2 regions of the Rhizobium sp. Nf11,1 genome follow, and region 2 is predicted to be linked to the other one. Evidence: riboswitches for the same ligand, from Rfam matches in the RefSeq annotation. Region 2 holds a riboswitch; the other holds the start of a gene.
What was found. A riboswitch is a leader RNA that binds a small molecule or an ion and turns the genes downstream of it on or off. The one in region 2 is predicted to bind FMN.
Positions count from the first base shown of each region.

Region 1 (14,395 bases), on a different contig from region 2:
GCGTGTCCACGACACCGGGAGCGACGATATTGAAGCGAATTTTCTCGTTCGCATATTCCATCGCCAAGTTTTTGGAGATGGCGTTGATGCCGCCTTTCGTCATCATCGACACCGAAGCGGAGAAGCCGGCGATCGGATGATCGGTCAATGGCGTCGTGATGCTGACGACGCTGCCGCCTGACTTCTGCGCGCGCATCTGTCTGACTGCCAGCTGGGTCAGATGGATGAAACCTTCGAGATTGGTCGAAGACAACGTCCGGAAATCCGTCATCGTGAAATCGACAAACGGCTTGGCCAAGAAGATGCCGGCATTGTTGACGAGCGCGTCGATCGAGCCGAAGCGGTCGATCGCGGTCTTTGCAACCCGCGCCGCGGTTTCGGCATCGCCAATGTCGCCATCGACGAGAGCCAGCCGGTCGGAGGCCTCGAAGGCGTCCGAGGCGCTGACCTGACGCGAGGTGGCGACGACATTGTAGCCGCGCGCGATAAAGGCGTTGACGAGGCCTGCGCCGATACCCTGGGAGGCGCCTGTAACGATGACAGTCTTATTCGTAGTCATGTTGAACTCCGTGATCTGGTTCGGGCAACGTCGCACCTGATCGGCCGGGTCGCTCGAGATGGGGCCGCCGCGATCGCGCCGCCATCTGGGTTGTGGTTGTTTTCGCAAAGTGAATATGGCGAAAACTCCATTCCCCGATTAGATGGAAATATCTGGATTCTCTTTTGCATCAATGCAAAAATGGGCGCATGGCCGATCTCAACGACATCGCCGTTTTCGTGAAGGTGGCGCAGTATGGCAGCTTCAGCCGTGCGGCCTATTCCCTCGGCATGCCGGTTTCAACCGTCAGCCGGAAGGTGACGTCGCTTGAAGAGCAGCTCGGCGTGACGCTGCTGCAGCGCACGACCCGCAAGCTCAGCCTTACCGCGCAGGGTCGAGCCTATTACGACAGGTGCAGCGAACCGCTCGCCCATCTTATGGACGCCGAGCAGGCGCTGACGGCGACGCAGAGGAAGCCGGAAGGCCTGCTGAAGATCTCCGTGCCCGTCATCTTCGGGCAGGACGTCTTCTACGAATTCATCTCGTCCTTCCTGAGGACATATCCCGATATCCAGATCGATCTCTTCGTCACCAACCTTTTCCTCGATCTGGTCGCCGAGAATGTCGATGTCGCCATTCGTTTCGGCGAACTCAAGGATTCTTCCATCGTCGCGCAGCGGCTCGGCCGGAGTGTGCGCTATCTGGTTGCGACGCCCGACTATCTTGAGGGCAGCGCGCTTCCATCAAAGCCCGAGGACCTGAAGGATCATCGATGCGTACTCCTGAACGGCCGCAACGGCGAGGCGGATTGGCATCTTGTCAGCGGCCGCAAGTCGGCCCACGTGCGTGTGTCCGGGCCGGTCTCCAGTCGGGACTTCGAGGCGGTCAGCGCCTTTACCTATCGCGGCCACGGTATCGGGCTGCTGCCTTCGACCTATTGCGACGAAGAGATCAACCGAGGCGAGCTCATTCGCCTGCTGCCGGACTGGTCCTCGCCGGAAATCTTCGTGCACGCCGTCTATCCCACCCGCCGCTTCCTGCCGCTGCGCCTGCAGGTTTTTCTGGAAGCGCTGAAGGCGTGGAAGAACCCTTTATGGTCGCCTTTGCGTTGAGGTCCTGGAAAGCTGCATGGCAGGAGAGTCTCTCTGTGAGTTCCCCGCAGCGGCCTCGAGCGGCAAGAGGCGCTCCTGATATCACCGAAAATTGAAACCCCGCACGAGGCCGGGCGTCCTTCGCGGGCCAAGTTGTGTTACATTTCCCTGCTCGATGCGCGGGGATTTGCCGATGCTGACCACGCTTGCGGTACTCATGGGTCTTACCGGAGTCGTGCCGACAGTTGGGGCGGGCGCAAACGAGGTTGATGTGACGCTGGTGCTTGCCGTCGACACCTCGCGGTCAATGGATTTCGAAGAGATCGGCATTCAGCGCGACGGTTATGTCGAGGCGCTCAAGCACAAGGAATTCATCGATGCGGTCAAAGGCGGGCTCACCGGCCGCATCGCCATCAGCTATTTCGAATGGGCGGGCTATGTCGTCCAGGATTCGATGATCGACTGGCAGGTGATTGAGACGGAAGCGGATGCGATCGCCTTCGCCGATAAGCTTGACGCCCGGCCGATAGCCACGCAACGGCGCACCTCGATCTCAACAGCCATCGATCAGGGCGCCAGCATGATCACCACCGGACCCTTTCGCGGCAGGCGTGAGGTGATCGACGTCTCCGGCGACGGTCCGAACAATTCCGGCAGCCCGGTGACGGCCACCAGGGACAAGGCGGTGGCGTCGGGCATGATCATCAACGGGCTGGCGATCATGCTGCGTCCTTCCGATGCTCCCGGAGGGCTCGACAAATATTACGCCGATTGCGTGATCGGCGGCCCCGGCAGCTTCGTGCTGCCGGTCCACAGGATTGAGGATTTCGCCATCGCCGTGCGCCGCAAGCTGGTGCTCGAGATCAGCGGCATTTCACCCTCGCCGACGGTGGAGAGGATAGCCGCCGACGCGCCGACGTCGGACTGTCTGATCGGCGAGAAGCAGTGGCGGGATATATTCGATCGGTGAGTCGCGACCTGATGAGCCCGGAGAGGGTATGCCGTGTGGTTGTCACATGGCATACCGATAAAGCAAAGAAGAAAGCATCTGCCGCTCGAATTGCCTCACCTTGAGGTGCCGACGGGCAAGGCGGCTGCTCCGTGCCGCCACCTATAACGGCAGCTGCCTGCCGGCCTGTTCGCTGACCATGTATTCGGCGTACCAGTCCGGCCAGTTCTCGTCGTGTTTGCCGCCATTGCGCTTCTCGTGTTCGCCGTGAGCCTCGGCGGCGCGGCGGAGGGCGGCGGCGAGGTCGCTCGATGTCGAGAAGGCGGTCTCATCGGCGTCGATGCGTCCCGGCAGGCGTGGTGACTTCCTGGAACAGCCAGCCGTTGCCATCGGGATCCTTGAACGAGGCGAAGGAACGATAGCTGCGGTGGTCGGGGTCGCGGCCGGCGATGCGCAGGCGCCCGAAGAGATAGGGTTCGTCCTTGCCGGCGTAGACGCCTGAAGCATCGTGGAAGACCTCGCTCACCTCGACGCCGCGGGCGATGAGATCGCGCCTTGCGGCCTCGACGTCGGAGACGATGAGATAGAGGCCTTGGGCGGAGCCGGGAGCGGCGGCGGTGACATTCTTGCCGAAGATGATCGCGCAACCGGAGCCCGGTGGGGTGAACTGGATCACGCGGAAATCGGCATCATTGGCGAAATCGGCGTCGAGCCTCCAGCCAAGGCTCTCGTAAAAACGTTTGGCGCGGTCGACGTCGGAAACGGGAATGACGACCACCTCGAGCTTGGTGTCGACCGGTCGTGTTTTCACGGATTCGGTTGGGGGTTCACTGCGCATTGCATTGCTCATCTTCAGCTCCCTTGAGGTTTGGACGCATTAAGAATGGCGATACATGTCGGTATCGAGTGGACCACAGCGCGGGTGGAGCGTCGAATCAATTCTTCAGTCGACGGGAAGAAGACGGCGGGCCATCCCGCCGTCTGTTGCGCTAGCTTTCAAGCAGCAAGGGCGGCGCGCGTTTTGCCGATCATCAGAGCGGCGCGCGCAGCCTCGCGGCCCTTCTCGACGAAATGAGCGCGGTAGATCTGCGTGTGATGCTCGGTTTCCTGATAGTGATGCGGTGTCAGTGAGACCGACAGCACCGGCACGCCGGTATCCATGCCGGCGCGCATCAGGCCATCGACCACGGCCTGGGCGACGAATTCGTGGCGGTAGATCCCGCCATCGACGACGAAGGCGGCGGCAATAACGGCGGCATAGCGCCCGCTCGCGGCAAGATCGCGCGACAGCAGCGGCATTTCGAAGGCGCCGGGGACGTCGAATACGTCGATCTGTTCGGCGGGAACAAGCTGTTGGAAACCTTCGAGCGCACGGTCGACGATATCGGCGTGCCAGCCGGCTTTGACGAAGGCATAACGGGTGGGTGTCATGGTAATCTCCTTTGGCGTACAGACACATCACCCAAGGCGATCACGAGCATCTGTAGCCAGCCCGGAGGGCAGCAGCAGCGCACGTTCTCTTTCATCCGGACTATGACCGTCGGCTCAGGCATCTCACCTGATCTGCTGACCCTTCCGAGGAAGGCGCTCGCGGGCTCGCAATCGAAACTGCATACCGCCGGTAGGGACTTTCACCCCGCCCTGAGAACGGCGCGGACAATAGGGGCAAGGCGGCGGGCTGGCAATAGGGTAAGATGGTTTCGGATGGGTGCGGGTTGCAACCCCAAGAGAGCCTCATCCTGATGAGGTGCCCCGCAGGGGCCTCGCAAGACGAGGCGGGTGCGCTGCCGTTGGGGGATGGAAGGAGCAGCGTTGCGGTGCGTCCTTGGAGGCTCCGCCATGCGGGCTACGCGCCTTAGCATGAGGGAGGTCGGAGGTTTCGCACCGAGGCTGGTGAGGGTCTCACGGTAAGGGCGTTCGGGGTGTCCGCCCTTGCTCAGCGCGCGCTTCCGCCTACATGCTCCCATTGAGGACACCCACGTCAATACAGCATGATACGTCGTTCCCGAACCGGGGCGGCAACCATGGGAGAGATCCATGCCAGAATCTTTCGTCGTGCGCCGCGAGGCGCATCTTGCGGCGCCGCCGGCAGCGGTGTTTGCACTGATGACCGATCCGGAGAAGATCCTGCGCTGGATGGGGACGGAGGCCGAGGTCGAGCCGGAGCCGGGTGGGCTCTATCTCGTCAACGTTACCGGCGCCCGTTTTGCGCGCGGCTCGTTTCGCGAGGTGGTGCCGGTGCATCGGCTTGCCTACAGCTTCGGCTGGGATGGTAGCGAGGTGGTGCCGCCGGGATCGAGCCTGGTCGAGATCGACCTGATCGAGCAGGGAGGCGGAACGCTTTTGCGGCTCACCCATAGCGGGCTGCCGAGTGCCGAGCAATGCGCCGGTCATGAGGAAGGCTGGGCGCATTATCTCGGCCGGCTCACGGAAGTCGCGGCCGGGCGGGACCCGGGTCCAGATCCTTTTTACGGCAGGACATGAACGGTTTTCGGCAGGCGGCAGGATGCTCCCCAAGCGCTTGGCGCTACGGGAAGAACGGTCCGCTGCGGTCAAAAAAAGTGCTGCTTTATCGTCCACAAACATGAACGCACAGTTCATCTCCAGTTCAATTTGGCGGTCCTAAGGTGATTGCGGCTGGATGAAATGGAGTTTTCGATGAAGGCACTTTCTATCGCGGCTGCCTTGCTCGCTGGCAGCCTCTCGATTGGCACAGCTCAGGCGATGCCGATCGGGGCAATCAAGGTTGAGAGCACTGTCACAAAGGTCGACTACGCCTGTGGTCGCGGCTGGCATCTGACCCGCTGGGGCGAATGCCGGCGCAACTGGCGCCGCCCGCCGCCTGTAGCTTTCTATGGCGGTCCGCCCCGCTGGGGCTGGGAGCGGCGTCATCGCGATTGGGATGGCCCGCGCTGGCGCTATGAACGGCGCTGGGACCGCGAACGCCGCTGGCGCGATGACTACTAAAACTTTTGACAGAGGCAGGCGAACGAGGGCCGGTGCGATGTTTCGCCCGGCCTTTATCAGCTGAAATAACGACTGCGCTCAGATGCGGCTGACGAGCCAGTGCTTTCCGTCGATCAGTTCTTCGAGCTCGGCCGGATCCTTGACACCGAACTCGAACCATTCGACGAGTTCCTTCGCCTTCCGTTTGCTTTCTTCGGCTGTAAACTCGATCCCATAACGCGCGCACCAGCGCCGAAGGATCGACGTCAGCAGGGTCATGTCATTCCCGTCCAGCGGGTCTTTCGGCCAGTATGTCGTGCCCATAGCAACCCCTCAATCGCTAATGACAAGTTCGCACATAAACGAGCCAATGTCGCGCAATTTAAAGGTGTTTATTGGGTTGTTTTGCACTGTGATGAATGGTTTTCCACAGACTTGTTGGGAGGTGGGGTTGACAGGGTTGCGGAGGGACTCGGCGGGGGCAAGTGCCGATAGGAAATCCACCACAGGTGTCCTGAGTTGGCCGATGAAGTCAGTCGTGCTCTGCCCTCTGCCGAGTATCTGGCCAGGGCAGGAGACCTCCTGAGAGGCCGCAGGAGTGTCCGTCGGGCTGATGTCCCGGGGTTGCCCGCGTCCTGTTGCAATGCCAATGTTAACCCATGGATCTGCCTTCCTCCATTGCCTGGCTGATTGACGAGGCTGCGGCTTCCCCCGGCCCCGAACGGTTTCTGGCCGAGCTCGGGCGCCGGCTGCTGGCCGACGGCCTGGGGCTTTCTGGCGGCGCGCTGACACTTTCGGTGCCGCATCCGATCATAGCGCGGCGTAGCTGGCTGTGGCGGGCCGAAACCGGAGCCGTCATCGAGGCGCTGGGGTTTGCCGCCGCACCGCAAAGCGATGCCGGGCGCGAATGGCTGGCCGGGCTCGGGCCGGTTTGGGAGGAGAGGATTGGAGCTTCGCGGGACGGCGCCATGCTCGGCTGGGCGGGCATCGGCAAGGGGGCAGGGGCGGACGAATTTTCTCCCGATGAAGCCGCGCGGCTGCAGGACGTCGCGCGTTTTGCGGCGGCGCCGCTCGCAGCCCTTGCGGCGCGGGAAGCGCGGGCGGCGCTGCTGGAAGCCTACCTCGGCCGGCGCAGTGCGGCTCGCGTTCAGTCGGGTGCGCTTGCTCGGGGCACCGGCGAAACCATTCGCGCCGCTCTTCTCTGCGCCGATTTGCGGGATTTCACCGCGCTTTCCCAAGTGACGGAGCCGCAGGCGATGATATCCGCGCTCGACGCTTATTTCGACCGCGTCGCCGGCGCCGTACATGCCTTCGGCGGCGAGGTGCTGAAATTCATCGGCGACGGCGTGCTGGCGATCTTTCCCGTCACTGCTGCTTCCGGCAATGGGGCCGGAGCTGATCGAGAGGCCTGCGAGGCGGCGCTCCGGGCCGTTGCAGCCAGCCGCGCCGGTATGGCCCATCTGGACCAGATGCGCCGGGCGCAGGGGCTGGCGCCGCTGCCCTTCGGCGCCGCGCTGCATTTCGGCGAAATCCTCTGGGGCAATATCGGCGCCGCCGACAGGCTTGACTTCACCGCCATCGGCCCGGCGGTCAATCTGGTCAGCCGGCTGGAAGGGCTCTGCAAGCCGCTCGGCCACAGCGTGCTGATCTCAGGCGCCGTGGCGGCGAACACCCAGGCCGCGCTGACGCCGCTCGGCGAGCACGCCCTGCGCGGCATCGCCGAGCCTTGCGCCGTCTTCACTTTGGCTGAGGATTGAGCCCTGAGATGGCCTGCCCGAATGCGCCTGCCATGCCATGTTCGGCGCTCACAAGAATCATGATTATTAATCGCTCGCACTGGCGCGTGATCATTCTGGCCACTGCCGGAGATCAAACACCTTAGGAGAAATTTGCAAAGAAATCTTTGCAAAACTGTGTTTGCGAATATATGATGGGGTCATGAAGGAGCAGAACTCCGAACCTGCCGCAGATGCCGTTGCCTCGCGCACCGTCAGCCGGGTCGTGCCCGAACCGACGGCGCTGAAGGCGCTGACGCATCCGGTTCGGCTGCGCATGCTCGGCATGCTGAGGATCGACGGTCCCGCCACGGCGACGCAGCTCGCCGTTCGGTTAGGCCTGAACAGCGGCGCGACGAGCTATCACCTGCGCCAGCTCGCCCAATACGGTTTCATCGAGGAAGCGCCGCATGTCTCGCGGCGCGACCGCTGGTGGCGCGCCAGCCACGAGCTGACCTCGGTTCCCCCGAGCGAATCCGAAGGCGAAGCGCTCGATCTCGACATGGCCTTCAACCAGGCGGCTCTCTCGCTGCAGGTCGGCCAGATGCAGCAGGCGCTGGAGGAATATGCCGAGCTGCCGGCGGAATGGCGCAGGGCGACGGCGGCCGACGACATCATCATCCCAATGACGGCGGAACAGGCCGAGGCCCTGACGAAGCGGCTGACAGGCATCATCCTTGAAGCGATGCGGGCCGCCCCGCCGCTGGGGGAGGCGGCGTCCCGGAATCCTGGCATGGTTCCTTTCTATGTCATGCTGCACGCCTTCCCCTATCCGGGCCGGCTGCCGCACCGCGAGCGGGAGGACGAGCGGTGAGAGAAGGCAGGCCATTCCTGGCGCTTGCCGCCGCAGAAACACTTTCATTTTCTGGCACCCGGCTATCGACCATCGCCATCCCCTGGCTGGTGCTGAGCGCCACAGGCAGCCCGGTGCTGACCGGGCTGACGGCGATGATGGAGATGCTGCCTTATGTGCTCGCCAAGGCGCTCGGCGGGCCGCTGATCGACCGCATCGGTGCCAAGCGCATCGCGATCATCTGCGACACGGCTTCCGTGATCGCGGTCGGGCTGGTGCCGCTTCTCGATCTCTTCGCTGTGCTGACCGTGCCGGTGCTGCTGCCCCTCGTCTTTGCCATGGGTGTGCTGCGCGGGCCTTCCGATGCCGCCAAGCAGGCGATGGTTCCCGATATCGCGACCCTCGCCGAAGTGCCGCTCGAACAGGTGACCGGCGTCTCCAGCGCCATCGAGCGGCTGGCCTCGACGGTGGGTGCGGCCGGCGCGGGCGCGCTGATCGGACTGATCGGCCCGAGTCAGGCGCTCCTCGTCAACGCCGCCACCTTCGCTGCGGCTGCCTTGGTCGTTGCATCAGGCATACCCGGCACCGCCCGCGTTCCCAAGATCCCAACCGCGCCCGACTCGCGGCCTGGCAGAACGTCATCCTATCTCGACGATCTCCGGGAAGGCTGGCGCTTTCTGCGCGGCGACGCCGTGCTCGTCAGCATTGTCACCATGGTGGCGATCACCAATCTGCTCGATCAGGCCTATCACGCCGTGCTGCTGCCCGTCTGGACGAAGAATGCCGGGCATGGGCCGGAGCTGCTCGGAGCGATGTTCGCCGCCTTCTCCGGCGCTTCCATCGCGGGCGCGGCGATTGCCGCTGTTATCGGCGAGCGCATGCCGCGTCTGATCGTCTATACCGTGGCCTTCCTCCTGACCGGATTTCCGCGCTTCCTGGTGCTCGCGGTGGATGCGCCGCTCGGCTCCGTCTTTGCAACACTCGCAATCGCAGGCTTTGCCTCCGGTTTCCTCAACCCGATCCTGTCGGCGGTGATGTTCGAGCGCATCCCCAAACCGCTGACCGGGCGCGTCACCGCGATGAACACCGCCCTCTGCTTCGCCCTCATTCCCTTCGGCGGCCTCGTCGGTGGCGCGCTGATCAGCACAATAGGGCTTGGCGCGGCGCTGCTCCTCTGCGGCCTCGCTTACCTCGCCGCGACCCTCTCTCCGCTGGCGCTCAAGAGCTTTCGCGGTTTTGACAAGGCGGTGGCATCAGCGCCGCGCGGGCCTAGCCTTGACCTCCGAATTCCTCGATCAACAGATCGATGAAGCAGCGGACGCGCGGCTCCAACACGCCTTTGTCGGAATAATGCGCCAAGATTTTCGTGTCGTCGGTTTCTAGATCAGGGAGGACTTGCCGGAGACGGCCGGCGGTCAAATCGGCGGCAATGAGGAAGTTCGGCAGGAGAGCGATCCCGAAGCCGGCCAGGGCAGCGTCGTGGAGGGCTTCACCGCTGTCGAGCCTCAGGCGGCTGCGCCCCTGCGCCTTGATCCAGCCGCCACCGCTGCGAAAGCGCCAGCCCTGCCTTTGGCCGCGGCTGGTGACGAACAGGCAGTCATGGGCGGCCAGATCCGCCATATCATTGGGGACGCCGCGTTCGGTGAGATAGGAGGGCGAGGCGCAGAGCAGCACCTTGTCACTGGCGATCACGCGCGTGATCAATCGGCTGTCGGCGGCCGACGACTTCGCGCCAATTCCGATCGCCAGATCGAAGCCATCCTCGACGATGTCGGCCGCGTGATCGGTGAAGCTCACTTCGACCTGCACGTCGGGCCACGTGCGAAGATATTTTTCGAGTAAAGGGAGCATGACCAGCGGCCCGAAGACATCGGGAACGGCAAGTCTGAGCACGCCTCGCGGCAAACCACTTCGCCCCGCAATGCTCGCCTCCGCCTCGTCGACCGATGCCAGGATCTGCAGCCCCTGGTCATAGAACACTCGTCCTTCATCAGTCAGGCTGAGTGTCCTCGTCGTACGGTTGAGCAGGCGCGCGCCGAGCCGCTCCTCGAGGCGGGTGACGGCCTTTCCCGCCGCCGAACGGGAGAGGCCCATGGCCTGCCCCCCGGCGATAAAGCTTCCGGCATCGACGACGGCCATGAAGATCAGGATGTCGTTCAGGTTCGTGCGCGGCATGAGGCAACTCGAGAGATTCGACTGCAGCTTTAAGTCGGTCGCGACGTGACCGATTCAAGGCTCGCATCATCAACGCCGACCGCGCCAGTTAGGTCCCGGGCGCATCGAAATGATGCCGGCCCGACGACAGCTGCCGTTTCGCATTACCACAGCGCATATAGAAGGCTCGCGCCAAGCCTCGCCGTCAGCGCCAGCCGAGCGCCGGAGCGACGTGAGCGAGGATCGCCTCGATGACGTGGGCGTTGTAGTCGACGCCGAGCTGGTTGGGCACGGTGAGCAGCAGTGTGTCGGCCTCAGCAATCGCCTCGTCTTCCGCAAGCTGCTTGACGAGCACGTCAGGTTCGGCAGCGTAGCTGCGGCCGAAGATCGCCCGCGTCTTCTCGTCAATGAAGCCGATCTTGTCGCCTTCGTCGTTGCCGTAGCCGAAATAGGCGCGGTCTCGGTCGTCGACCAGCGCGAAAATGCTGCGGCTGACCGAAACGCGCGGCTTGCGCGTGTGGCCGGCTTCCTTCCAGGCTTGACGATAGGCGCGGATCTGGCTGGCCTGCTGGACGTGGAATGGCTCACCGGTCTCGTCGTCCTTCAGCGTCGAACTCTGCAGGTTCATGCCGAGCTTGGCCGCCCAGACGGCGGTGGCGTTGGAGCTTGCGCCCCACCAGATCCGCTCACGCAGGCCTTCCGAATGCGGCTCGAGGCGCAGCAGGCCCGGCGGGTTTGGAAACATCGGCCGCGGGTTCGGTTTGGCGAAGCCTTCGCCGCGCAGCACTTCGAGGAAGACTTCGGCATGATGCCTGGCCATGTCGGCCTCGCTCTGACCTTCCGGCGGCGCATAGCCGAAATGGCGCCAGCCGTCGATCACCTGTTCGGGCGAGCCGCGGCTGATGCCGAGTTGCAGCCGCCCGCCGGCGATAAGATCGGCAGCACCGGCATCCTCGGCCATGTAAAGCGGGTTTTCATAGCGCATGTCGATAACCGCCGTGCCGATCTCGATCCGGCTGGTCTTGGCGCCGACGGCGGCAAGCAGCGGAAAGGGCGCGGCGAGCTGCCGGGCGAAATGGTGCACGCGGAAATAAGCGCCATCGGCGCCGAGCTCCTCGGCCGCAACGGCAAGGTCGATCGACTGCAGCAGCGCATCACCTGCCGAGCGCGTCTCCGATTGGGGCGAGGGCGTCCAGTGCCCGAACGAGAGAAAACCGATCTTCTTCATGGCGCGCCTTTTATCCGTTGCATCTCTTGGTAGATTGGTCATCGCATAGTTTCGGTGCGCAAGACAATCGTAACCGGATGGAACGCTGCGCTTGGCCGGCGACTCTTGCAGAAGCGGGATGCGAGACAATGCCCGCAAATATCGGGAAATGAGTCGCTTTTCCCGGGCCGAGTATGCTGGCAGCGGTCGTCATTCGGGAACTCCGCTTTCACGGAGGTGTTTGATGGATGCGCGCTGTGGCGCCGGCGCTTTCCCCAGGACAGAGAGGCGGAACGATGTCTATCAATCTCGAAAATGCAGTGGTCGTCATTACGGGAGCATCGAGCGGCATCGGTCAGGCCACTGCCGAGGCCTTCGCTCGGCGCGGAAGCAGGCTGGTGCTGGCGGCCCGCAACGGCGAGGCCTTGGAAAAGGTTGCCGAGACGTGCCGGGGTCTGGGTGCGGAGGCGATTTCCGTTGTTACCGACGTTACCGAGCCTGCTGCCGTGCGGTCGCTGGCCGACAGGGCAAAGGCTCTCGGCGATATCGACGTCTGGGTGAGCAATGTCGGCGTCGGCGCGGTCGGTCGGTTCGAGGAAACGCCGATCGAGGCGCATGAGCAGATCATCCGCACCAATCTGATCGGCCACATGAACGATGCCCATGCGGTGCTGCCGATCTTCTTGAAGCAGGACAGGGGCGTCTTTATCAACATGATTTCGCTCGGCGGCTTTGCGGCGGCACCGTTCGCGGCCGCCTATAGCGCCAGCAAATTCGGCCTGCGCGGCTTCTCCGAGGCGCTGCGGGCGGAGGTCGCCGACAAGCCGCGCATTCATGTCTGCGACGTCTATCCCGCCTTCGTCGATACGCCTGGCCTCAGGCACGGCGCCAATTATGTCGGCCGCCAGGTTTCCGCGCCGCCGCCGGTGCTCGATGCGCGCCGGGTCGCCGAGGCGATCGTCGGCGTCGCCAGATCGCCACGCGCAACCACCACCGTCGGCGTGGTCACAACTGCGACGCGGCTCGCCCATCTGCTGGCGCCTAATCTCGCCGCCAGGACGCTCGGCCGGCTGATGGCTGCCTATTTCAAGCGGGCGCCGCGCGCCGTCGAAAGCGATGGCAATCTCTACCGGCCCTCCACCGATACCGCCCGCATTGACGGCGGACTGCGATCGCCGCGCCGATATTCGGCGCCGCTCCTCCTCGGCCTTGCCGCTGTCGCCGTGCTGGCGCTTGCGGCTGCTGGGCCGAGGACGTACCCGCGCCGGCGGCTGGCCTTGGGCAGTCGGCACAGGTTTTGGTAGACAGGTTAGATGGCGTGGGTGCTTGCCCACGCCATAAACGGACTTGTGAGGGCTGAACCATCATCTGCGGCCCAGCCTTTGACTGCCGGCGAGCCTTAGCCACGGAGCCAGATGAAAGCCGCTCATCAGCAGGTACATCGGCACCATCCCGCCGATCGGGAGGGCATCCGGCGTGGTCATGCAGATCATGTCGGGGCTGCCGGTTGCGGCCGTCAGCAGTGCCATGATGGCAAATGTCGGGGCGGCGGCAAGCGAGAGGTAGTCGGAGGCAGCCAGCGCCATGACGGTCACTCCTTGCCGTAGCGGTCGTGGTGGCGCCACCAGATGCCGGTTTCGTTGCGGCCTTTGGGCGCGCGGTCGAGCCATTGGTACATGCCCCAGAGCCCGTCCAGCCCGCGCGCATAGCTGGAATAGCTGTGGTAGACGCCGCCGTCGATGAGTTCGAAGGTGCTGACGCCTGGCCGGTCGCGGGTGTAGGTGGGAACGTCGGTGCCGGTCATCGAAGCGATCTGGACGATGGGTTCGTCGCTGCCGCGCGCCTGCCATTCCGGCACGGTCTTGCCCCCCGGCGGTTCGGGGGCGGGCGGTTCGCGACGGTAGTTGTATTCGATCTCGCCGAGACGCTGCTGCTCCGGGCTGAACCAGACGCTGAAATCGGCGTTGAAATCGCTGCCGGCCGAGGAGGCCCAGGGGAAGCTCCAGTCCATGCGCCGCTTGAAGGCCTCAAGCTTTGCGAGCGGCGCGCGCGAGACGGCCCAGAAGGCGACATCGTGGTTTTCCAGGTGGACGAAGAAGCCGTTGAAACCGTCGGCGATCGAGGAGCAGGAGGGGCATCCGGCGCTGTAATCCGGTCCGAACATGAAGTGATAGATCAGGAGCTGCGAACGCCCGCCGAACAGATCCTTCAGCGAAGCTTCGCCGCGTTCGGTATCGAAGCGGTAGTCCTTTTCGATCCTCACACGGGGCAATTGCTGGCGTTTGGCCGCCAGCGCATCGCTTTGCCGCGTCAGTTCCTTTTCCTCCTCGAGCAAATCAAGTCTCGCCGCCAGCCATTGATCGCGGGTTGCATTCAGCATTGCCGTCATGGTCTTCTCCTTTGCCTGTCTCTCGTCGTAGCATCCGGCGCGGTTGCCTGCCGTTGAAAGAAGATTACGGCGGGAGGACAAATGCCGGGAGTGACAAGTGTGACGGGATTTGAATGGACTCGCTGATTACGGCCGCTGCACAGGCGCTGGCATCTGGCGATACGCTTGGAGCGCTGAAACGGGTGGCGCTGCGCGACGACGCGCCGGCCTTGGCGCTGCGCGGCATCGCCATGGCGCAGCTCGGAGATCTCATCCGCGCCAAGGCGCTGTTGAAGAGTGCCGCGCGCGCTTTCGGGCCGCGGGAGGCGGTGGCCCGCGCCCGCTGTGTCGTCGCCGAGGCAGAGATCGCGCTCGTCTCGCGCGATCTCACCTGGCCGCCGAAGGCGCTGGAGGCGGCGCGCAAGCTTCTGGAAGCGCATGGCGACCGGATCAACGCCGCCCACGCCGGCAATATCGCCATTCGCCGGCTGATGCTGATCGGCCGCCTCGACGAAGCCGAGCAGGCGCTGGCTGCGCTCGATCCGACGCCGCTGCCGCCGGCCTTGCGGGCCGC
Region 1 is NZ_JBOBHU010000006.1:247,537-261,931, forward strand. Features, by position in the region: gene ACQ7C1_RS12135 (SDR family NAD(P)-dependent oxidoreductase) at 1-559, opposite strand, end outside; gene ACQ7C1_RS12140 (LysR substrate-binding domain-containing protein) at 748-1,650, shown strand; gene ACQ7C1_RS12145 (DUF1194 domain-containing protein) at 1,823-2,599, shown strand; partial or broken gene ACQ7C1_RS12150 (VOC family protein) at 2,741-3,428, opposite strand; gene ACQ7C1_RS12155 (6,7-dimethyl-8-ribityllumazine synthase) at 3,575-4,009, opposite strand; FMN riboswitch at 4,089-4,231, opposite strand; gene ACQ7C1_RS12160 (SRPBCC family protein) at 4,616-5,062, shown strand; gene ACQ7C1_RS12165 (GCG_CRPN prefix-to-repeats domain-containing protein) at 5,237-5,545, shown strand; gene ACQ7C1_RS12170 (hypothetical protein) at 5,624-5,848, opposite strand; gene ACQ7C1_RS12175 (adenylate/guanylate cyclase domain-containing protein) at 6,184-7,281, shown strand; gene ACQ7C1_RS12180 (winged helix-turn-helix domain-containing protein) at 7,463-8,113, shown strand; gene ACQ7C1_RS12185 (MFS transporter) at 8,110-9,402, shown strand; gene ACQ7C1_RS12190 (LysR family transcriptional regulator) at 9,362-10,267, opposite strand; gene ACQ7C1_RS12195 (LLM class flavin-dependent oxidoreductase) at 10,452-11,474, opposite strand; gene ACQ7C1_RS12200 (SDR family oxidoreductase) at 11,750-12,757, shown strand; partial or broken gene ACQ7C1_RS12205 (hypothetical protein) at 12,818-13,027, opposite strand; gene ACQ7C1_RS12210 (DUF899 domain-containing protein) at 13,045-13,842, opposite strand; gene ACQ7C1_RS12215 (helix-turn-helix domain-containing protein) at 13,956-14,395, shown strand, end outside.
Region 1: linked by a shared signal. The riboswitch ahead of ACQ7C1_RS12155 (6,7-dimethyl-8-ribityllumazine synthase) and the one ahead of ACQ7C1_RS06285 (DMT family transporter) in region 2 are both predicted to bind FMN.

Region 2 (14,395 bases):
CCGGGAACGGCGGCAAGACCCGAAAGCGCTGCGAAACCGATCGGGTCGCCGTCCTTCTCGGCGGAGACGATCTGTGGATAGGCTTTTTCGCCTTCCGAGCGCTCGTATATCATCACGTGCGAGCGCACCCCGCCGTCCTTGCCGAGATCGAGTTCATTTGCGGTCGCAAAGAGATTACGCTGGGGGATAGCGACCCCGCCTTCCGGCGAAATGCCCGACGGCAGAAGCTGCACGAGTTCGGGGTCGGCGCCGGTATCCTTATAGACGCCGACGACCGAGGCGCGCTCGGCAAGCAGGAAGAAATACTGGTCATCGCCGAACTTGGCGGCTTCGAGGCCTTCCGGCTCGACGCCCTTCGATCCCGAACGGCTTTCCGGATAATGGCCGATATGGGCGACGGCGCGTTCGAAGGATGCGCCCGATTCGTAGAGGACCTTGCCCGTCTTGTCGAAGATGGTGAAGCCGCGCGAGCCGCCCTGATAGTCGCCTTCATTGGCGACGACGAGGCGGTTGTCGTCCAGCCACTTCACGGCATCCGGCTCGCGCAGGACGCCTTTCGATTCGCTCGAGAATTTCAGGGCGCCGTCGCGCTTCGTGTCGATGCCGGAGAGATCGACGCTGCCGGCGGTAAAGTGGGTCTTCACCTGAGCCGTGTTGGCATCGATGATGACGATCTCGTTATTTTCCTGCAGCGTGAGCGCAATCTCGTTCTGCCCGTTGAAGGCCACGAATTCCGGCTCCGGATCTTCAGGGGCAACACCGGCGAGACCGTTCAGCGCCACATGCTTGATGGCGCCGCAGTCGACGGTGCCGTTGTTGACCTGGAAAACGGCGAGCTCGCCGGCCGGCATCTGCGGGATCTTGCCGTCATTGACCTCTTCGTCGCGTTCGTTTTCGATCGCGATGGCGCCGAGCGTCTTGTCCTTGTTGAGGGCAATCGAATCCGGCTGGCCACCGAGATCGCAGATGTTCTCGATCTTCTTCGTCGCCACGTCGACGATTGCGAGACGGCCTGAGGGCTTGGCCTTGCTTTCGGAGGTGTTGACGGCAACCAGCGCCTTGCCGGCGCTCGAGGTAACCGATGTCGGCTCGCCATCCATCATCAGCGCGCCGGCGGCTTTCGGGGCCTTGGCGTCGGTAATGTCGATGAAGCCGATCGCGCCGAGCGGACTGTCGCTATAGATCAGTGTGTTGCCGTCGTCGGTCGCGGTGATGATTTCCGCGGATGTCGGCGACAGCTTGTCCTTGTCAGCAGGCAGGTTCTGGGCGACCGGGAAGGAGGCGATGCGGTTGAAAACCGGCTCGGCCGCGGCCGGGACGGCAACGGATGCGAGAAGCACGGCAGCGAGCGCTGCCTTGCGCGATAAAATTGTCATGAAATCCCCCAATGTCGAAAGATCGAATAGAGGGGTTTTGCGGGACTGCCATGACAGAGACATGACAGTCCGCGAGTTTTCAGAGGTCGGCGTCAGGCCGGCTGCCTTTCCCGGCGCATCTCGTTTTGCATGATGAAGAGCGACGCTGAAAGAATGAGCGCGGCGCCCAGCCACAGATAACCGGCCGGCGCATAACCGAAAAACAGCCAGCCGGCGAGCACGTTCAGCGGCAGCTTCAGATCATCGAATGGCTGGACATAGGCGGCGTCAGCACTGGCATAGGCTAGGGTCAGCAGATATTGCGCCACGACCGTCAGGAGGCCCGCCACAAGGAAGAGCGCGAGTGTCGTGCCTGTCGGTACGGCGAAGCCCGCCGCAAGTGCCAGACCGCCGTTGATCGGCGTCAGCAGCACCAACAGCCAGACGGTGATGGTCTCTGGCCTCTCGATACCGGTCAGGCCCTTGGTGATGAGCGAGGAGGCACCCCACAGCAGTGCCGAGAGCACCGGCAGGAGCGCTGCCCAGGTGAAACTATCAGACCATGGCTGGAGGATGATCATCGCGCCGGCAAAGCCGACACCGGTCGCTGCCCAGCGGGCCGGGCCGACGCGCTCACCGAGGAACAGGCGGGCGCCGAGAATGATGAAGAAGGGTGAGGTCATGACCAGCGCGATCGCCTGCCAGATCGGCACTGAGGCAAGACCGGAAACCCAGGCTTCGACACCAAGCGCGGCAAAGAGGACGCGCACGACGTGCCGCCGGGGATAGTCGGTACGCATCGCCGCAAGGCCTGATTTGCGCAGGAAAGGCAAGGAGAAGAGGAAGGCGATTGCATATTGCCAGAAGGCTGCGGAGGCTGGCGGAAAGGCGAGTTTCATGGTTAGCCACTGGGTGACGACGTTGAGCAGCGAGAAGGCCACGCCTCCAAGCACCATGAAAGCAGCGCCGGCAAAGGCGCGAGAACGCGGCATTGTAAGGGAAATCTGATTCATGTCTTCCATCCAGAACTACAGCGCCGCGCGTCTTTCCAGACGCGCAAAGGACGCTGTAGCGCTTTTAATTGCTGCATAATTCATCCTTAAATCGATTCCGATTTAAGGAATTATGCAGGCGACCAACATAAATCAGGACGCATGAGGCGACGGCGCGCAGGGGCCGGCAGTCCCCTGCCCGCTCACGGCCATGCTCATTCTCTTTCTTCCGGACTATACCGTCGGCTCCGGAATCGCACCGGATCTGCTGACCCTTCCCCGGCCGAAGCTTGAGAAGGCGCTCGCGGGCTCGGGCCACAGCCCTTACCGCCGGTGGGGACTTTCACCCCGCCCTGAGAACAGCATTGTTGGTAAGACAAAGCGCTGCATACGGCAAGCGGCAAAACAAAAGGGGTCCGGCAGCGCCGAACCCCTCGAAAACCTGCTCAGCCGTTCTCGTTTACGGCCGGCGGATGATGAATCAGCCGTTGACGGCGTCCTTCAGGCCCTTGCCGGGCGTGAACTTCGGCACGTTGCGGGCCGGAATGTCGACTTCAGCGCCGGTCGACGGGTTGCGGCCCTTCGTTGCAGCGCGATGAGAAACGGTGAAGCTGCCGAAACCAGCGAGGCGGATATCGCCCTTGTTCTTGAGTTCGGCCTGGACAACGTCGAAAACCGCGTCAACAGCGGAAGCCGCGTCAGACTTCGTCAGTCCTGCCTTTTCGGCCACTGCGGACACGAGTTCATTCTTGTTCATGTTTCCACCCCTTTCTAAATGGTATGAAACGACTCAAATCTAAGCTAGGCGCAGAATAGGTTTCATCAGGCCCGCCGAAAACCCAAAAGCCCTGCAAATCAAGGAAAAGCAAGCGTCTCCATGACGTTTTCACAAAAAAGGCTGGCGTTTCCGCCAGCCTTTTCTCGTCTTTTGCGCGAATAGGGCTCAAATGTGGCAAATGCCGCTCAATGCGCTATGGTCGCGCCCGAATCGTCGAGACCTTCGACCGACGTGATGACCGGCGTTTCCACCGTGCCATCCCACTCGATCGGCTCCGGCCGACGGATCAGCGCATGCTTGATCACCTCGCCCATCCGCGAGACCGGGATGATCTCCATGCTGTTCTTCACGTTATCCGGAATCTCCGCCAGGTCCTTGGCGTTTTCTTCCGGAATCAGCACTTTCTTGATGCCGCCGCGAAGCGCCGCAAGCAGCTTTTCCTTGAGACCGCCGATCGGCAGCACCCGGCCGCGAAGGGTGATTTCACCGGTCATGGCCACATGCTTGTTGACCGGGATGCCGGTCATGATCGAAACGATGGCGGTTGCCATGGCGACGCCGGCCGACGGGCCATCCTTCGGCGTCGCACCTTCCGGCACGTGCACGTGGATGTCGTTCTTTTCGAACATCGGCGGTTCGATGCCGAAATCGACAGCGCGCGAGCGGACGTAGGAAGCCGCCGCCGAGATCGATTCCTTCATGACGTCCTTCAGATTGCCGGTAACCGTCATGCGGCCCTTGCCCGGCATCATCACGCCTTCGATGGTCAGCAGCTCGCCGCCGACTTCCGTCCAGGCAAGACCGGTCACGACGCCGACCTGATCCTCGCCCTCGGCTTCGCCATGGCGGAAGCGCGGGACGCCCAGATAGTCGGCGATGTTGGCGGCCGTCACGTGAACGGACTTCGTCTTGCCCTTGATGATCTCGGTGACCGCCTTGCGGGCGAGCTTCATCAGTTCGCGTTCGAAGCTACGGACACCGGCTTCACGGGTGTATTGCTGACTGATCGCCATCAGGGCGTCGTCACTGACCGAGAACTCTTCCGGCTGCAACGCATGTTCCTTGATGGCCTTCGGCAGCAGGTGCCGCTTGGCGATCTCACGCTTTTCGTCCTCGGTGTAGCCGGCGATACGGATGATCTCCATGCGGTCCATCAAGGGCGCCGGAATGTTCAGCGTGTTCGCCGTCGTGATGAACATCACGTCCGACAGGTCGTATTCGACTTCCAGATAGTGGTCCATGAAGGTCGAGTTCTGCGCCGGATCGAGCACTTCGAGCAAGGCCGAGGACGGGTCGCCGCGGAAATCCATGCCCATCTTGTCGATCTCGTCGAGCAGGAAGAGCGGGTTGGACTTCTTCGCCTTCTTCATCGACTGGATGACCTTGCCGGGCATCGAGCCGATATAGGTGCGGCGGTGACCGCGGATTTCGGCTTCGTCGCGAACGCCGCCGAGCGCCATGCGGACATACTCACGGCCGGTCGCCTTGGCGATCGACTGGGCGAGCGAGGTCTTGCCGACGCCCGGAGGGCCGACGAGGCAGAGGATCGGGCCCTTGATCTTGGTGGCGCGAGCCTGCACGGCGAGATATTCGACAATGCGTTCCTTGACCTTGTCCAGACCGAAGTGATCGGCCTCGAGGATCTTCTCGGCATTGTTGAGGTCGGCCTTGATCTTCGACTTCTTGCCCCACGGAATGCCGAGCAGCCAATCCAGATAATTGCGCACGACCGTGGCTTCCGCCGACATCGGGCTCATCTGGCGCAGCTTCTTCAGCTCCGCCTCGGCCTTTTCACGGGCCTCCTTGGACAGCTTGGTCTTGGAGATGCGCTCTTCCAGTTCGCTCATCTCGTCACGGCCTTCCTCGCCGTCTCCGAGCTCCTTCTGGATCGCTTTCATCTGCTCGTTGAGATAATATTCGCGCTGGGTCTTCTCCATCTGGCGCTTGACGCGCGAGCGGATGCGCTTTTCGACCTGCAGCACCGAGATCTCGCCTTCCATGAAGCCGAGAGCCTTTTCGAGACGCTGCTTGACGCTCGTCGTCTCCAGCATCTCCTGCTTCTCGGTGATCTTGATCGACAGATGCGAGGCGACCGTATCGGCGAGCTTGGAATAGTCGTCGATCTGGCTGGCGGCACCGACCACTTCCGGCGAAATCTTCTTGTTCAGCTTCACATAGCTTTCGAATTCGGAAACGACCGAGCGCGACAAGGCTTCCAGTTCGACCGGATCGTCATGGGGCTCCTCGAGCACATGGCCGAGCGCCTCATAGAAATCCTCACGGCTCGTATAAGTGTCGATCTCGGCGCGGGCGCGGCCTTCGACCAGAACCTTGACGGTGCCATCAGGCAGCTTCAGCAGCTGCAGCACGTTTGCCACGGTGCCGACATTGTGGATCGCCGAAGGGTCCGGATCATCGTCGCTGGCGTTGATCTGCGTCACCAACATGATCTGCTTGTCCGAGCCCATGACCTCCTCGAGCGCACGGATCGACTTTTCCCGTCCGACAAACAGCGGCACGATCATATGCGGGAAAACCACGATGTCACGCAAAGGCAGAACAGGGTAGGCAGTGCTGCTCGCTACAGACGTTTTCTTCGTCATTTTTTATCCTTTCCATCGTCCCGTTGCCGGGCTCTTTGCACGGCCGCTTGGGATCAGCCGGCACTCTCACTTGGCCTACAAGTGGAGGTTCTTACTATTCTTTTCAAGCCACGCTAACGCCCTCGTTCCCCGCATATGACAGCTTCGTTACAACGGAACACCAGCACTATGAAACGCGTGGCTGGACCGGCGCTTACCACTTCCGACCCGGCTATATACAACGCCAGCAATACACTCACGGAATCACTGCATCATTGCCAAGCATCGCCCCTTGCGCAACATCGGCAAAGGCAAGCTCCAGTTCCCACCGGCAAAATACTAACAGCGCCTCGCATGGTTTTTCAAATAGAAAGGGGCTCGCCTATGGCAAGCCCCTTAAAATAACGGTGCGAAAACCATAAGATTACGCGGAAGCGTTGGCTTTTTCTTCCTGACGATCGGCATAGATGTAGAGCGGACGAGCCGAGCCGCGCACCACCTCCTCCGAGATGACCACCTCGCGCACGCCTTCCAGCGTCGGCAGTTCGAACATCGTGTCGAGCAGGATCTTCTCCATGATCGAACGAAGGCCGCGGGCGCCCGTCTTGCGCACGATCGCCTTGCGGGCGATTTCGCGCAATGCATCCTCGTGGAAGGTGAGTTCCACATCTTCCATCTCGAACAGCCGCTGATACTGCTTGATCAGCGCGTTCTTCGGCTCGGATAGGATCTGGATCAGCGCGTCCTCGTCGAGATCCTCGAGCGTCGCCAAAACCGGCAGACGGCCGATGAACTCGGGAATGAGGCCGAACTTGACCAGATCTTCCGGCTCCAGTTCGCGCAGGACTTCGCCGACGCGGCGGTCGTCCTGAGCTTTCACAGTCGCGCCGAAGCCGATCGAAGTCTTCTCGCCGCGGGCGGAGATGATCTTGTCGAGGCCGGCGAAGGCGCCGCCGCAGATGAACAGGATGTTCGTCGTGTCGACCTGCAGGAATTCCTGCTGCGGGTGCTTGCGGCCGCCCTGCGGCGGAACGGAAGCGACCGTGCCTTCCATGATCTTCAACAGCGCCTGCTGCACGCCCTCGCCCGAGACGTCGCGGGTGATCGACGGATTGTCGGACTTGCGCGAAATCTTGTCGACTTCGTCGATGTAGACGATGCCACGCTGCGCGCGTTCTACATTGTAGTCGGCCGCCTGCAGGAGCTTCAGAATGATGTTTTCGACATCCTCGCCGACATAGCCGGCTTCCGTCAGCGTCGTCGCATCCGCCATGGTGAAGGGAACGTCGATGATGCGGGCGAGCGTCTGGGCCAGATAGGTCTTGCCGCAGCCTGTGGGTCCGACGAGCATGATGTTCGACTTCGCCAGCTCGACTTCGCCGTTCTTGGAGGCGTGCGCCAGGCGCTTGTAATGGTTGTGAACGGCGACCGACAGGATCTTCTTCGCCTGCCGCTGGCCGATGACGTATTCGTCGAGGACCTTGATGATGTCCTGAGGCGTCGGGACGCCGTCGCGGGACTTGACCATCGAGGACTTGTTCTCCTCGCGGATGATGTCCATGCACAATTCGACGCATTCATCGCAGATGAAGACGGTCGGTCCGGCAATCAGTTTCCGGACTTCGTGCTGGCTCTTTCCGCAGAACGAACAATAGAGGGTGTTCTTGGAGTCGCCGCCGTTGCTGCCGCTGACCTTGCTCATATCACTTTCCTTCCAGCACGCCGCATTTCAAGGCGAAATCGCGGTCCACTCTATCAGCTCCTGGCGGCACTCCGTTTCCGGAGCCTTTGCCGAGAAGGGCTTCAGGGGCTACAAACCGGTCCCAATCAACCATGTCAGGGTCCCGGCGGCAACGAATTCCCCTTCGAATGCCGAATGCTATGTCATAAAAATTCAACATAGCATTAATAGTTACTATTAGCGTCTTCGTCGCCAGTTGAAAGCCTTGTTCGATCACAAATGAGATAGAACTGTGGCGAGGAAAACACCATCCCAATTAATTACTAGGCCTGCTCGCCTTCCATCTCGAGGCGCGATGTCAGAACCTTGTCGATCACGCCCCAGCCTTGGGCCTCGTCCGCATCCATGAAATGGTCACGATCGAGCGTCTTTTCAACTTCCTCGTAGCTGCGGCCGGTGTGCTTGACATAGACCTCGTTCAGCCGGCGCTTCATCTTCAGGATGTCGCGGGCGTGGCGCTCGATGTCCGAGGCCTGGCCCTGGAAGCCGCCCGAGGGCTGGTGAACCATGATGCGGGAATTCGGCGTGGCGAAGCGCATGTCTTTGTGGCCGGCCGCCAGCAGCAGCGAACCCATGGACGCGGCCTGGCCGATGCAGAGCGTCGAAACCGCGGGTTTGATAAACTGCATCGTGTCGTAGATCGCCATGCCCGCGGTGACGACGCCACCGGGAGAATTGATGTAGAGAGCGATTTCCTTCTTCGGGTTTTCCGCCTCGAGGAAGAGAAGCTGGGCGCAGACGAGCGTCGCCATGTGATCCTCGACGGCGCCGGTCAGAAAGATGATGCGTTCCTTCAACAGGCGGGAATAGATGTCGTAGGAGCGTTCACCGCGATTGGTCTGTTCCACGACCATCGGCACGAGGGCCATTGCGGTATCAACTGGGTTTCTCATGTGCGTCCTTTGTCAACGTCATGCCGGCACGCCGGGAATCAAAGAAAATGTCTTATCCCTACATAGAGTGTCCCTGCCCTCCTCTTCAAGACACGCATTGGGATAACGTTAAGAAGACGCGGCAAGGCCACAATGCTTGGGCGCCGACAGCCTCTTTCTCGCAAACGCCTGTCGGCCGCGAGCCCTCGATGTCGTCTCCCCCCGCTTTTCTACATGACAGAATGAAGGAAAGGTTACTCCATTCGACAGCGCTCAAGCACGTTTACCCAACGGAAAGCCTATCGCCAGATACCGGCCGAAAATCATGCCGCAGTGCAACGACATTAAGGAACTGGCGAGCTTCCTCCGCAAGGATGCGGGCCAACAGACAAGGTCGACGGGCAAGGGGTTGCTGCCGTGTTCAATATCGCTACAGGTCTCGCCATCTGGTGTTCGGAGGCCATGACGCTCGCTCTGGTGCTCTTCGTCGCCTGGCGCCACAATGTCAGAAATGAAGCCTATCTCTATTGGGGCCTGGGCTTCTTTCTGACCGCCATAGGCTTCGCGATGATCTCGCTGCGCAGCGAAATCCCCAGCCTGTTTTCCATCGAGGTGGGCAATGCCATCGCGCTGCTCGGCCAGAGCGCCTGGGTGGCGGGTTTTCTCGCACTCGACCGCAAGAAGATCGAATGGTGGGCTCTGCTGCCGCCGGCAATCTGGCTGGCCGGGGTCTTTCTGCCGTGGGTCAACACTGATTATTCCAACCGCGTCGTGCTCTATAATCTCGCTTCGGCGACGGGCGCCACGGCATTGGCCATGGCGGTCGCCGCCGGCGACATCCGCCGCGAGCGCACCCGCACTAAGCTTATGGGGGTGTTCGTCATCCAGGGCTGCCTGTGTTTCGGCTCGGCGCTGACGATGGCGGTGACGCTGCCAAGCGATATCGAGGCCACCAATCTCGGTGGCGTCTCGGCCATGGCAAGCGCCTTCCTGCTCACTATCGCCTTCGCGCTCACCTGTCGACTGGTGATGGAGCGCTCCGAACGGCATCTGCGCGCTATGACGCTGACCGATTCCCTGACCGGCGTGCTCAACCGCCGTGGCCTGCTCGGCTATTTCGAGTCCATCCAGGAGAGAGCCCATAGCGAGCAGCGGCAGGTCGCGGTGATCCTTTTCGACCTCGATCATTTCAAGCGCGTCAACGACCGTTTCGGCCATCAATCCGGCGACGCGGTGCTCACCGCCTTCGCGCGCATGGCCCGGCAATATATTCCAAGCAACATTTTCGGCCGCATGGGCGGGGAAGAATTCGCCGCCTTCGCAGCTGTCGCGGATCAGACGGAAGCCGAGGCGATCGCCGAAGCGATCCGTACCGAATTCTGCCGCTTTCCCGTCAGCACTGGCGAAGCAATCGTTCCGGTCACGGTGAGCATCGGCATCGCGCTCGCCTCCTCGATCGAAGCCAATATCGACAAACTGATCTCAGCCGCCGACCGGGCTCTCTATGCGGCCAAGGCCGCCGGCCGCAATTGCACGGTCACCTTCGGCGAAAAGGAAGCGGCGGCTCCAGCGCCAGTCACGCCGAGCACCACCGCCGGCGAGCTCGTGCCGACGGTCGACGACCAGGTCGAGGCGCTGCGGCGCATGGGCGCGCTGTCACGGGCCGGCTAGCCGCAAGTCTGAAAACAGATTCAATCCCCAGGCTCAGACAAAAATCTCGATATTGTCAGCGCGTCTGATCGGGCGTGCCCGGCTTCCGCCGGCCTTTCTCTCCCGCATCTTTTACAGGCCGAACAAATCCGTTAAGCCTCAACGCATGACCATACCGCCCTTTCTCTCGATCGATCGCGCCAGCCGCCATGTCTCACTGGATGCTCGCAACCCGGCCTTCTATGGCAATCCGAACGCCGTCTATGCGGCTCTTCACGCCCACTGCCCGACCTTTTACTGGGAGGAGCAGAAGCAGTGGTTCTTCACCGGCTACGACCATGTGAACGGACTGTTGCGCGACCGCCGCTTCGGCCGGCAGATCTTGCATATCGCCAGCCGGGAGGAACTCGGCCTTGCCGATCCGATGCCGCATCTTGAAAGTTTCGATCTCTCGGAACGTTATTCCCTGCTCGAGCTGGAACCGCCCGAGCACACGCGGCTGCGCACGCTCGTCAACCGCGCCTTCGTCTCCCGCCATGTCGAGAAGATGAAGCCGGAGCTTGTCGAGCTTGCCAATCGGCTGATCGACGGCTTTGCGGAGAAGGGCGAGGTCGAGCTGCTCTCGGCCTTTGCCGACATCATCCCGGTGACGATGATCGCCCGCATGATCGGCATCCCCGAGGAGATGGGGCCGCAGCTGCTCGCCTGGTCGCATGCCTATGTGCGCATGTACATGTTCGGCCGCACGCGCCAGCAAGAAGAAGAGGCCGAACGGGCGGCCAGGGAATTTTCCGACTATGTCAGGGGGGTAATCGCGGAACGGCGGGCCGAACCGCGCGATGACCTGCTGACCCACATGATCCACACGGAGCACAAGGGCCAGTATCTCAGCGAAGAAGAGCTCATTTCGACGACGATCGTGCTGCTCAATGCCGGCCATGAAGCGACCGTGCACCAGATCGGCAACTCCGTGCACACCATCCTCGACAGCGGCTGCGATCCGGGAGAGCTCTTCCGGGACGAAGCGGCGACGGAGCGCACCGTCGAGGAGACCCTGCGCATCTGCGCGCCCGTCCACATCTTCCAGCGCTGGGCGCTCGAGCCCGCGGAGATCGACGGCGTTTCGTTCAAGCGCGGCGACAAGGTAAGCATCATCCTCGCCGCCGCCAATCTCGACCCGGCGAAATTCACCGATCCCCTCGCCTTCCGGCCCGACCGCAACGAGGCGCCGAACCTCTCCTTCGGCGCCGGCATCCATTTTTGCATCGGCGCGCCATTGGCGCGGCTGGAGCTCAACGTCGTGCTGCCGATCCTGTTCGACCGGCTTGCCGGCCTCAGGCTGGCGAAGACGCCCGTCGTCAAGGACGTTTATCATTTCCACGGGCTCGACCGACTGGATCTCCGGTGGTGATCCGCTCAGGACGGCAGATTAGCGGACGCTCTGCGCAGCCTGCTGGCGCGATCTCGCGGCATTACGCTGCCTGTTCTTGAAGCTTGCTGGATATGTCGAGCGCCGACATGGGTTTTCCGATCAAATATCCTTGCAGCTGGTCGCAGCCGGCCTCCCGCAAGATCGCCGCCTGGCGGATATTCTCGATGCCTTCGGCGGTGACGGGAATCTGCAGAGCGGTCGCCAAAGAGATGGTCGCCTTGAGAACATCGGCGCCATTCGACGCCTGGTCGAGAGCGGAGACCAGCGAGCGGTCGATCTTCATCCGATCAAAGCCGAACTGCCGCAATGCGCCGATGCTTGCATAGCCGCAGCCGAAGTCGTCGAGCGCGAATTTGATACCGACCTGCTTGAGGTGATCTATCGACCGACGCGCCTGATCCGGATTGGTCATGAGGACGCCTTCGGTGATCTCCAATGTGAGGCGCCTCGGATCGAAATCGAGTTCCTGCAGGAGGGAGATCACTTCGGCGGCAAATTCCGGATTGCAGAGCTGGACCGGCGAAACGTTGACGGACAGGGCCAGACCGGGCCAGTTCTTAGCGTGCTCGATCGATGTTTTCAGCATGTGACCGCCGAGCGCATCGATGAGGCCGCATCTTTCGGCAAGCGGAATGAAAATTTCCGGACTGATATTTCCTGTCGCAGTCCGCCAGCGGGCCAGCGCTTCGAGACCGGTCACAGCGCCCGTCGTCGCAGAAACGAGAGGTTGGAAAACAGCTTCGATCGCACCATTGCCGATGGCGTCTTTCAACAGAGTTTCCAGTTCAGCGACCCTTTGGCGCTCCCGATCCAGCTCGGGGTCGTATTCGATTGCTCGGCCTCTGCCATTTTCCTTGGCGCGGTAGAGCGCCATATCAGCCCTGCGCAAAAGCTCTAGAGGCTCAATGTCTGCGTCACGCGCAGCAGCGCCGATGCTCGCACCAACTTCAATCGTTCGTCCGTCGATTTTGAAGGGTTCGGCAAACAGCGCCAGAATCGTCTCTTCTATCTCGTGACGCGCGGCAGTTCCGACCTGGACCAGAGCGAACTCGTCGCCCCCCAACCGGGCCACGGCAACGACTTCCGGGTGGCAGGCGATCAGCGCGTTCGAGACGATCCGGATCAGATCATCCCCGACCGCGTGCCCCCAGGCGTCATTGACCGCCTTGAAACCATCGAGATCGACCAGGTAGAGCCGAGGCGGCGAAAGCTCCGAGCCTTCTAGGTCCTCCAGCAGGGCGAGAAGCCCATGCCTGTTCAGGAGGCCGCTCAGACTATCGTGGTTCGCTTCGAAAATCGCTGCTTGCGCCAGTTGACGAAGACGCCGCGCTTCGGCTGCGCCCACCAGCAGAACGCCGGCCAGGAATAGCACGAGGATGATGATGGCGGCTGCAACGAAAGGGTAGACCTGTCGGAACACGGCGCTTCCCGGCGCTTTGCTCGGCCAGACGAGATGGCCGATGACGCCACCCTTCATATCCGTGATCGGGGTGTTCAGCAGACCCGGCTCGGGCGCGGCGGCAAGGCGCAAGCCCTCGAGTTCGTGTTCGTTCGAAAGCGTGCTGAGAACGTCGGAGTTGAAATCCTTGTAGAAGCTCAGCACGCTGAGCTTCGTCGGAAGCTCGCCTTCCGCTTGATAAGGCTGGATCGGCTGTGACGCGATGAGGGCGATGCCGGTTTCCGTCTTGATGAAATTTACTACCGGCGCCTGTCCGAAATCGGTGGCTGTATTGATCTGCCGGTAAAAGGCTTCGCCAAAAAAGGCGCTCGGCTGGAAGGGCTTGCCTTTGGCATAGGCGGAGACGATCGACGAGCGGTCGGGACCGGTCACGATGGCGCCATCGTAGAGCGGATAATCCTCGCTGGTTTTACCCCAGTTCTCATAAGCCCAATCCGCGGCGCCGGGAGATGTGATCGCCTTAAAGGCATCATCCCATACGGCGTTATCAGTCGTCGTCGCGCTCAGGCGGCTGACAAAGGCTGCGATCGCCGCGCGGGCGGCGCGGTTGGCCCTGGCATCGTCGATTTCGTTCGCCGACCGCGTCATCGTGGCGACGACATGCGCCATGAGGCCGGTCAAGACGAGCGCGACGACGAGGAAGAAAACAGTTGTCGCAATGATGGAAGACGTTTGGGTTCGAACGTGCCTACCCGCAAAATTCGACATGCCAATCCCGAAAAGATGAACTGCAAGGGCCATGTCTGAGGTGACTGCAGGAGACATCATGTCCGCAATGCGCTGCAGATAAGGTCTAGCATTTGACGATGTAGGTCCCCTTAACGGGAAAGATCAAATGCCTTCTATCCGCAAAAGGGAAGCGGTTATTTCGGGGGAAATGCACGATACTCGCCGCAAACCGGGACAGAACGTCATCGCCAAAGCCGGCTCGCAGCCGCTGTTCAGACTTTGATTACATAGTCCTTGCGAGTCGTTTCAACGACTTCCCAGGTTCCCTTGAAGCCCGGCCTCAAGATCATCCGGTCGCCCGGCTTCAGATGCACCGGCTCCCCGCCGTCCTGCGTGACGATCGAATAGCCTGACAGCAGGCTGAAATATTCCCACTCCTCGTAGACGATCCGCCATTTGCCGGGTGTTGCCTCCCAGATGCCGGAATAAAGACCGCCGTCGGTCTCTTCCAGATTCCAGGTGCGAAATTGCGGATCGCCGGAGACGACCCGAGCGGGCTCCGGGGCGCCGAACTCGGGTTCGACGCCATCGATGTTGAAGGTGATGAAATTCGCCGCAACCATCATGAATCCTCCGCCGTCAGTGTCTTTCGCGGCAAACGTCTGCGCGCGAATGTTCGAAATCTTTGCAATTTGTCTCTCGTCGCACAGGGCATTGACTGCGCTTGGGAACTGAGCCCTTTGCCCATCACCTTGAGCGGCATTTGTGAAGATGGCGGGTTGGAATTGGCGGCGGTGCTTTCAGTTTGTCAGAATTTTGCCTGCCTTGGCAGCGGTCGTATCTGACGCAATGATAGGAGCCGCTT
Region 2 is NZ_JBOBHU010000003.1:145,308-159,702, forward strand. Features, by position in the region: gene ACQ7C1_RS06280 (esterase-like activity of phytase family protein) at 1-1,376, opposite strand, end outside; gene ACQ7C1_RS06285 (DMT family transporter) at 1,469-2,377, opposite strand; FMN riboswitch at 2,561-2,712, opposite strand; gene hupB (DNA-binding protein HupB) at 2,829-3,104, opposite strand; gene lon (endopeptidase La) at 3,311-5,728, opposite strand; gene clpX (ATP-dependent Clp protease ATP-binding subunit ClpX) at 6,132-7,409, opposite strand; gene clpP (ATP-dependent Clp endopeptidase proteolytic subunit ClpP) at 7,712-8,341, opposite strand; gene ACQ7C1_RS06310 (GGDEF domain-containing protein) at 8,738-9,991, shown strand; gene ACQ7C1_RS06315 (cytochrome P450) at 10,137-11,381, shown strand; gene ACQ7C1_RS06320 (bifunctional diguanylate cyclase/phosphodiesterase) at 11,443-13,569, opposite strand; gene ACQ7C1_RS06325 (cupin domain-containing protein) at 13,803-14,156, opposite strand.